DNA from 2 places in the Aeromicrobium sp. CFBP 8757 genome. Region 2 is predicted to be linked to the other one. Evidence: riboswitches for the same ligand, from Rfam matches in the RefSeq annotation. Region 2 holds a riboswitch; the other holds the start of a gene.
The links. A riboswitch is a leader RNA that binds a small molecule or an ion and turns the genes downstream of it on or off. The one in region 2 is predicted to bind cobalamin.
Positions count from the first base shown of each region.

Region 1 (3,624 bases), on a different contig from region 2:
TGCCCGAGCCGTTCGGGCCGAGCAGGCCCACGACGGTGCCGGGCGAGACGTCGAGGGTGACGCCGTCGACGATGCGACGTCCGCCGACCGACCACGTGACGTCGCGCGTCGACAGGCTCATGCGGGACCCCTCCGGCGGTAGAGGATCACCGCGAACGCGGGTACGCCGACCAGGGCCGTGACGACGCCGACAGGCAGCTCCTGCGGGCTGAAGACCGTCCGCGCGACGGTGTCGACCCACACCAGGAAGATCGCCCCGATCAGCGCGGTCGCGGGCAGCAGCAGCCGGTGCCCCGGCCCGACGACGGCGCGGGCGGCGTGCGGCAGCACCAGCCCGACGAAGCCGATCGCGCCGGCGGCGCTCACGAGCGTCGCGGTGATGAGCGCCGTCACGACCAGGAGCACGAGGCGCACCCAGCGCACCGAGATGCCGAGCGACGACGCGGCGTCCTCGCCGAACGCGAACGCGTCGAGCGCCGGTGCGAGCGTGATGCACACGACCAGCCCGACCAGGCAGACTGCACCGCACGTCACGACGTCGACCCAGCCCGCGCCGCTCAACGAGCCGAGCAGCCAGAACAGCACGCCGCGGGTCTGCTCGGCGTCGGCCGACGACGTCACGATGAACGACGTCAGCGCCGAGAACAGCTGCGTCGCCGCCACGCCCGCCAGGACGACGCGGTCGGGGGTGCCGCCTGCGCCCGCGGCCAGCAGCAGCACCATCGCGAAGGCGACGACCGCGCCGATGAACGCGCCCGTCGACAGCGTGATGATGCCGCCGCCGACGCCGAGGATCACCACCATCACCGCACCCGTCGACGCTCCCGACGAGATGCCCAGCACGAACGGGTCGGCGAGCGGGTTGCGCAGCAGCGACTGCATGATCGCGCCGCAGATCGCCAGGCCCGCCCCACACACCGCGGCCAGGAGAGTGCGCGGCAGGCGCAGCTCCCACACGATGCCGTCGCGGATGCGCGACACACCGGCGTCGCCGAGCCCCAGGTGCTGGCCGACGACCGCGAACACGTCGTGCACCGACAGGTCGGCGGGGCCGATCGTGATCGCGACGGCGATCGACAGCACCAGCGCGACCAGGCCGGCGGCCCACAGCGCCCAGCGGGTGCCGGTGGCCGCCACGGCGGCCACCGCCCCGTCGCTCAACCCGTCAGCCCGAGGTCGACGAGCGCCTTCGCGAGCTTCTCGGTGCCGTCGACCGTCCGGATCGACGGGTTCATGTCGGCGCCGTTCAGCACGACGTAGCGCTTCTCGCGGACGGCGGTGAGCTGCTTCGTGACGGGGTTGGTCTCGAGGAACCGGATCTTGTCCTCGAGCTTGTCGCCGGTCTCCTGGTCGCGCGCCAGGTCGCCCAGGGCGATGACGTCGGGGTCGCGGTCGAGCACGCTCTCCCAGCTGATCTGCGGCCACTCGACGTCGGTGTCGGCGAAGACGTTGTCGACGCCGACCGTGCGGGACATGACGCCGGGGGAGCCGTTGGCGCCGGCCATGTAGGGCAGCTCGGTGTTGGCGAACCAGTAGGCGATCGAGACGTCCCTGCCGGGCGCCGACTCGGCGGCGTCCGCCATGCGCTGCTTCAGCTCGGCGACCAGGGCCTCGCCGCGCGACGGGACGTCGAAGATCTCCGCGAGCTGCGTGATCTCCTCGTAGATCACGTCCATCTCGAGCGGGTGGTCGCGCGGGCCGTCGCCGCTCGCATCGGTGCGGCCGTCGCAGTGGGACGGCGCGAGGTACGTCGGGACGCCGAGCCTCGCGTACTGCGCGCGTCGGTCGGGGTCGTCGCCGTCGAGGGCGTAGGCGAACGAGGCGGTGACGAGGTCGGGCTCCTCCTTCAGCACACGCTCGTACGAGACGGCGTCGTCGCCGAGCCGCGGCACCTCCGCGTTGGCCGCGGCGAGGTTCGGCCGGACCGCGTCGGTCCACGTCGCGGTGCCGACCATGCGGTCCTGCAGGCCCAGCGACAGCAGGATCTCGGTCGAGCCCTGGTTGACCGACACGGCTCTCTCGGGGGCCTTCTCGATCGTGACGTCGACGCCGCAGTTGTCCGTGATCGTCAGCGGGTAGTCGGTCCGGCCCTCGGTGCCGGCGAGGGTCGCCTCGGAGGCGGTTCCCGTCATCGAGCCCGACCCGCAGGCGGCGAGGAGGGAGGCGGTCAGCGCGACCACGGTGAGCAGGGGGGTACGACGGTGCACAGGGGTGTCCTCTGATCTGAGGCTCGAGCGCGGAGCCTGGTGGGTGATCCGGCCGACGTCGTGTCGACCGCGAACCAGCAGGTCTTCGGACTCGGGTTCATGCGGACGGTGACGCCTTCCCGGATCTCGCGATCCAGTGGCCGATGCCACCTCCGTCCCCCTCACCGCTGCGCGTCAGCTCCGGATTCTCACCGGATTCCCTGACCCAAACGAATGGGTACGACTGGTTCGCCCGCAGCCTAACTGACCAGCTGTCGCGGACGTCCGCGAGTGGTGCGTTTCGGACGTTCTGGGACGGCGTGTCTGTCCACACCGCAGCACTCGGGACCCGGAACGCACCACTCGCGCTGCGGGGGGCGCTACTTCACCTCGGCTCGCATCAGGACCCGGATGCCGACGGCGAGGGGGAGCACCAGCCACACGGCGGTCGTCACGGCGAGGTGGGCCCACTGCGCCGAGGTCAGGTTGCCGTCGAACAGTGCCGCCTGTGCGTAGTTGACGTCGACCCAGGGCCTCAGGTCGCCGAACCAGTCCTGCGACTGGGCCAGCAGCTCGGTGAGGCCCGACAGCACGAAGGAGTAGACGAAGTAGGCCACGATTGCGCCGGCCGAGTTCCGGATGACGGCGGCCAGCATGAAGCCGATCAGCATCCCGAGGGTCTGTGCCAGACCGATGCTCGCGATGTCGCCGGGCGTCATGTCCCAGACCTGGTCGACGCCGGCGATCGCCGAGCCGATCACCGTCCCGACCGCGCCGATCGCGAAGGCCAGCACGGTCGAGGCGACGGCGATGCCGATCGTGACGGCGGCCTTGGCCCCAATGACGCGGGCGCGGTGCGGCACGAGCGTGAACGTCGTCAGGCCGCTGCGCTGGCTCCACTCGCCCGTCACCAGCAGGATCGCGATCATCGGCAGCAGCACCGTCATCGGGAAGCCGACTGCCCCGGAGAACGTCGAGTACGTCAGCTGGGAGTCGGGGGACCACAGCAGCACCGCGACCGTGGCGAGCAGGCCGACGATGCCGACCGAGGCCAGGAGCCAGAATCCGGCCCGGGTGTCGACGCTCTTGCGGAGCTCGACCGACACCAGCCGGCCGAACGGGATGGGGGCGGGGACGGGGCGGGGCTCCCGGTCGGCTGCTGCGGGGGACGGGACGGGGGTGGCGATCGTGCTCATGCTGCGGCTCCTTCTCGGACGGTGGTCTCGCGCTGGTCGTCGGCGGTCAGCTCGAGGAACATCTCCTCGAGCCCGGCGCCCTCGGCCGGACGCAGCTCGAGCAGCGGGACGCGCGCCTCGAGGGCGATCGAGCCGACCAGAGCGGGCTCGGCCTCGACCCGCAGGGCGTCCGCCCCGCCGACCGCGGCGCTGGGGGCGCAGGTGACGCCGGACGCCGTCAGGGCCGTGGCGAGCGCGGCGAC
Region 1 covers NZ_JACYUM010000011.1:35,438-39,061, reverse strand. The annotation lists gene IFT73_RS17855 (ABC transporter ATP-binding protein) at 1-121, opposite strand, end outside; gene IFT73_RS17850 (iron ABC transporter permease) at 118-1,161, opposite strand; gene IFT73_RS17845 (ABC transporter substrate-binding protein) at 1,158-2,207, opposite strand; cobalamin riboswitch at 2,266-2,450, opposite strand; gene IFT73_RS17840 (ABC transporter permease) at 2,567-3,382, opposite strand; gene IFT73_RS17835 (ABC transporter ATP-binding protein) at 3,379-3,624, opposite strand, start outside.
Region 1: another riboswitch for cobalamin. It lies ahead of IFT73_RS17845 (ABC transporter substrate-binding protein); the one in region 2 lies ahead of IFT73_RS11565 (VWA domain-containing protein).

Region 2 (3,624 bases):
GGCCAGGGCGACCGACGACAGCGCCGGCACGACCGTCACGGCGTCCTTGCCGAGCATCTCGACCAGCGTCGTCGCGATGCCCGACACGAGGGGGTCGCCCGAGGCGAGGGCCACGACCTCGTAGCCGTCGAACGTCGCGAGCAGGCTCGGCAGCTGCTCGAGCAACGGCGACGGCCAGGCCTGACGGATCTGCTCGGGCACGTCGGGCAGCATCGCGAGGTGCCGCTCACCGCCGAGGACGACCGCGGCGCCGTCGACCATCTCGCGCGCCGCCTCGCTCAGACCCGTCCAGCCGTCCGCGCCGATGCCGACGACCGTCACCCGTGTGCTCACGAGCGTCGACGATATCCCGCCTCCCCCGACCCGGCCCCGCGAGTGGTGCGGTGTGGTCTTTCCGGGACGGCGTGTCTGACCGGGGCGCACCACTGGGGGACGGGTTCGCACCGCTCGGCGCACCGCCAGGCCCTAGCCTGCTCGGATGCAGCCGAACAGGGCCACCACCCACTGGGGCGCGATGGCGACGGTCGTGACGATCGCACTGGTCCTCGCGACGATCGTCGTGGCACTCGGCCTGCTGTCCCTCACGAGCCTCGACGGCGGGACGGACGACGGCGCGCTGGAGGATCATGCCTGCGTCACGGTCGACCGGGCTTCGCCCGCCGACGACGACTTCGCCGAGGACGGCCAGCTCCGGCGCGCGACGGTGCGCGAGGTCGTCTGCCGTCCACACGACGAGCTCGACCGCCCCCTCGCCGTGCAGGCCCTCGTCGACCTGCGGGCGCTGCCCATCGTCCTGGCGGTGCTCGGCAGCCTGGTCGCCGTGCACCGGGTCATCGAGCGCACGCGCGACGACGGCCCCTTCAGCAACGAGGCCGTCCGCCTGATCAGGCGGCTGCGCTGGTGGGCGGCCGCCTTCGTGCTCGTCGGCGTGACCGCCTCGTGGGTTCTCACCGGCGTCGCGAACGACCTCGTGGCGAACGAGAGCTGGCCCGAGTACGGAGCCTTCTGGCCGGTCGTCGGCACCTTCGTCGGTCTGTCGGTCGCGGCGGGCCTGTGCGAGTTCGGCACGACGCAGCGCATGACGGCGTACGAGCGCGGCGCGGCAGCCGCGGAGGACGCCTGACGCCGACGCAGGAGGTGTCGTGACGCATCGACCAGCGGCGCCCCGACCACGACCGTTACCCTAGGCAGGAGAAGGCTCGAGGTGCCCCGCGAGGGGAGAATCGGGAAGCCGGTGAGAATCCGGCACAGGGCCCGCTGCGGTGACCCGGACGCTCCGAGAGGGGCTGGGCCGGGAAGTCCGAAGACCGGCCTCGCGCCTGACCGACGGACGCAACCGCGTCCGGCGGACGTCGGCAGACGAGCGGGAGCCCCACATGCCACAGCACTACCCCTTCAGCGCCGTCGTCGGATCCGACGACATGGCGCTGGCCCTGACCCTCTCCACGATCTCGCCGGCGATCGGCGGCGTCCTCGTGCGCGGCGAGAAGGGCACCGCGAAGTCGACGATGGTGCGCGCCCTCGCCTCGATCCTCCCGCCGATCGACGTCGTCGCGGGCGACCGCTTCTCGTCCGACCCGCGCGAGGCCAGACCCCTGTCGCCCGACGGTCCCTTCGCCCCCGACGCCGACGTCGAGACGCGGGCCGTGCGGCTCGTCGAGCTGCCGGTCGGTGCGACGGAGGACCGCGTGCTGGGCTCGCTGCACCTCGAGAAGGCGCTCTCGGAGGGCGTCACCGAGTACGAGCCCGGCCTGCTGGCCCGCGCGCACCGCGGAATCCTCTACGTCGACGAGGTCAACCTGCTGCACGACCACCTCGTCGACCTGCTGCTCGACGCCGCGGCGATGGGACGCTCGACGGTCGAGCGCGACGGCGTCTCGATCGAGCACGCCGCCCGCTTCGTGCTCGTCGGCACGATGAACCCCGAGGAGGGCGAGCTGCGTCCGCAGCTGCTCGACCGGTTCGGCCTGACGGTCGAGGTCGCCGCGCCGCGCGACCCGGCCACGCGCGTCGAGGTCGTCCGCCGGCGCCTGGCCTACGAGACCGACCCCGAGGGGTTCGCGGCGCGGTTCGCCGACGACGAGGCCTCGCTGACCGATCGCATCCAGGCGGCGCAGAAGCTCGTCGAGCAGGTCGACCTCAGCGACTGGGCCCTGCTCAAGATCGCCGAGGTGTGTGCCGCCTTCGAGGTCGACGGCATGCGCGCCGACATCGTCACGGCCCGCGCTGCGGCGGCGCACGCGGCGTGGAACGGGCGCACGGGCGTCGGGCGCGACGACATCCGCGCCGCGGCCCGCCTCGCGCTGCCGCACCGCCGTCGGCGCAACCCGTTCGACGCCCCGGGCATCGACGAGGACCTGCTCGACCAGATCCTCGGCGACGACGAACCCGAGCCCGAGCCGCCGACGCCCGACCAGCTCGGCGACGACGACGGTGACGGTGACTCCGGTGACTCGGACGGCACCGACGCTCCGGAGCAGTCCGGGGGCGCCGACGGCGACTCGTCGCAGGGCGGGAGTGACTCGTCAGCGGGCCAGAGTGACTCGTCGGCGGGCCAGAGTGACTCGTCGCAGGGCGGGAGTGACTCGTCGGCGGGTGGGGGTGAGGTGACGGTCGCGTCGCCGCAGCAGCCCTACCGGCCCAGGCTGTTCACGGTCGGCGGCACGGGCGCGGGCGAGTCCGGACGTCGGTCGCGCGCCATCACCGAGACCGGCCGCCGCATCGGCGCGGCCCCCCGGGCCGGCCAGGGCGGCTCGATCCACCTCACCGAGACGATCCGTGCCGCGGCGCCGCACCAGCTCGCCCGCGGACGCGCGACGGGTGACGCCGGCCTGTCGTTCCGCGCGTCCGACCTGCGCCTCGCGATCAAGGAGGGCCACGAGTCCAACCTGATCCTGTTCTGCGTCGACGCGTCCGGCTCGATGGCCGCCCGCCGGCGCATGGAGCAGGTCAAGACCGCGATCCTGTCGCTGCTGATGGACGCCTACCAGCGCCGCGACAAGGTCGGCCTGATCACGTTCCGCGCCGACGGGGCCGAGCTCGCGCTGCCGCCGACCGGCTCGATCGACATCGCCGCGGCCCGGCTCTCCGACCTGCCCGCGGGCGGGCGCACCCCCTTGGCCGAGGCCCTGCTCAAGACCGCGGACGTCCTGCGGCTCGAGCGCGTCCGCGACCCCCGCCGTCGCCCCCTGCTCGTCGTCATCACCGACGGCCGCGCGACCCACGGCGACCGCGCGCTCGACCGCGCGCACCAGGTCGCGGCCCACCTCGGCGCCACCGGCGTGGCGAGCCTCGTGATCGACTGCGAGACCGGCAAGTTCCGGATGGGCCTGGCCCGTCAGCTGGCCGACCACCTGATGGCCGAGTACGTCCCCCTCGGCGAGGTCAGCGCGTCGGCCCTGACCGAGGTCGTCCGTGGCGGCCTGCCCGAGACGGGAGCCGCCTGATGCCCCAAGGCGTCCCCCTCACCGTCCCCGACGACGGACTGACGACCAAGCAGCGCCGCAACCGGCCGCTCGTGATGGTCCACACCGGCGCGGGCAAGGGCAAGTCCACCGCCGCGTTCGGCATGGCGATGCGCGCCTGGAACCAGGGCTGGGACATCGGCGTCTTCCAGTTCGTCAA
Region 2 covers NZ_JACYUM010000003.1:397,719-401,342, forward strand. The annotation lists gene cbiE (precorrin-6y C5,15-methyltransferase (decarboxylating) subunit CbiE) at 1-333, opposite strand, end outside; gene IFT73_RS11560 (DUF2975 domain-containing protein) at 479-1,123, shown strand; cobalamin riboswitch at 1,186-1,331, shown strand; gene IFT73_RS11565 (VWA domain-containing protein) at 1,377-3,446, shown strand; gene cobO (cob(I)yrinic acid a,c-diamide adenosyltransferase) at 3,446-3,624, shown strand, end outside.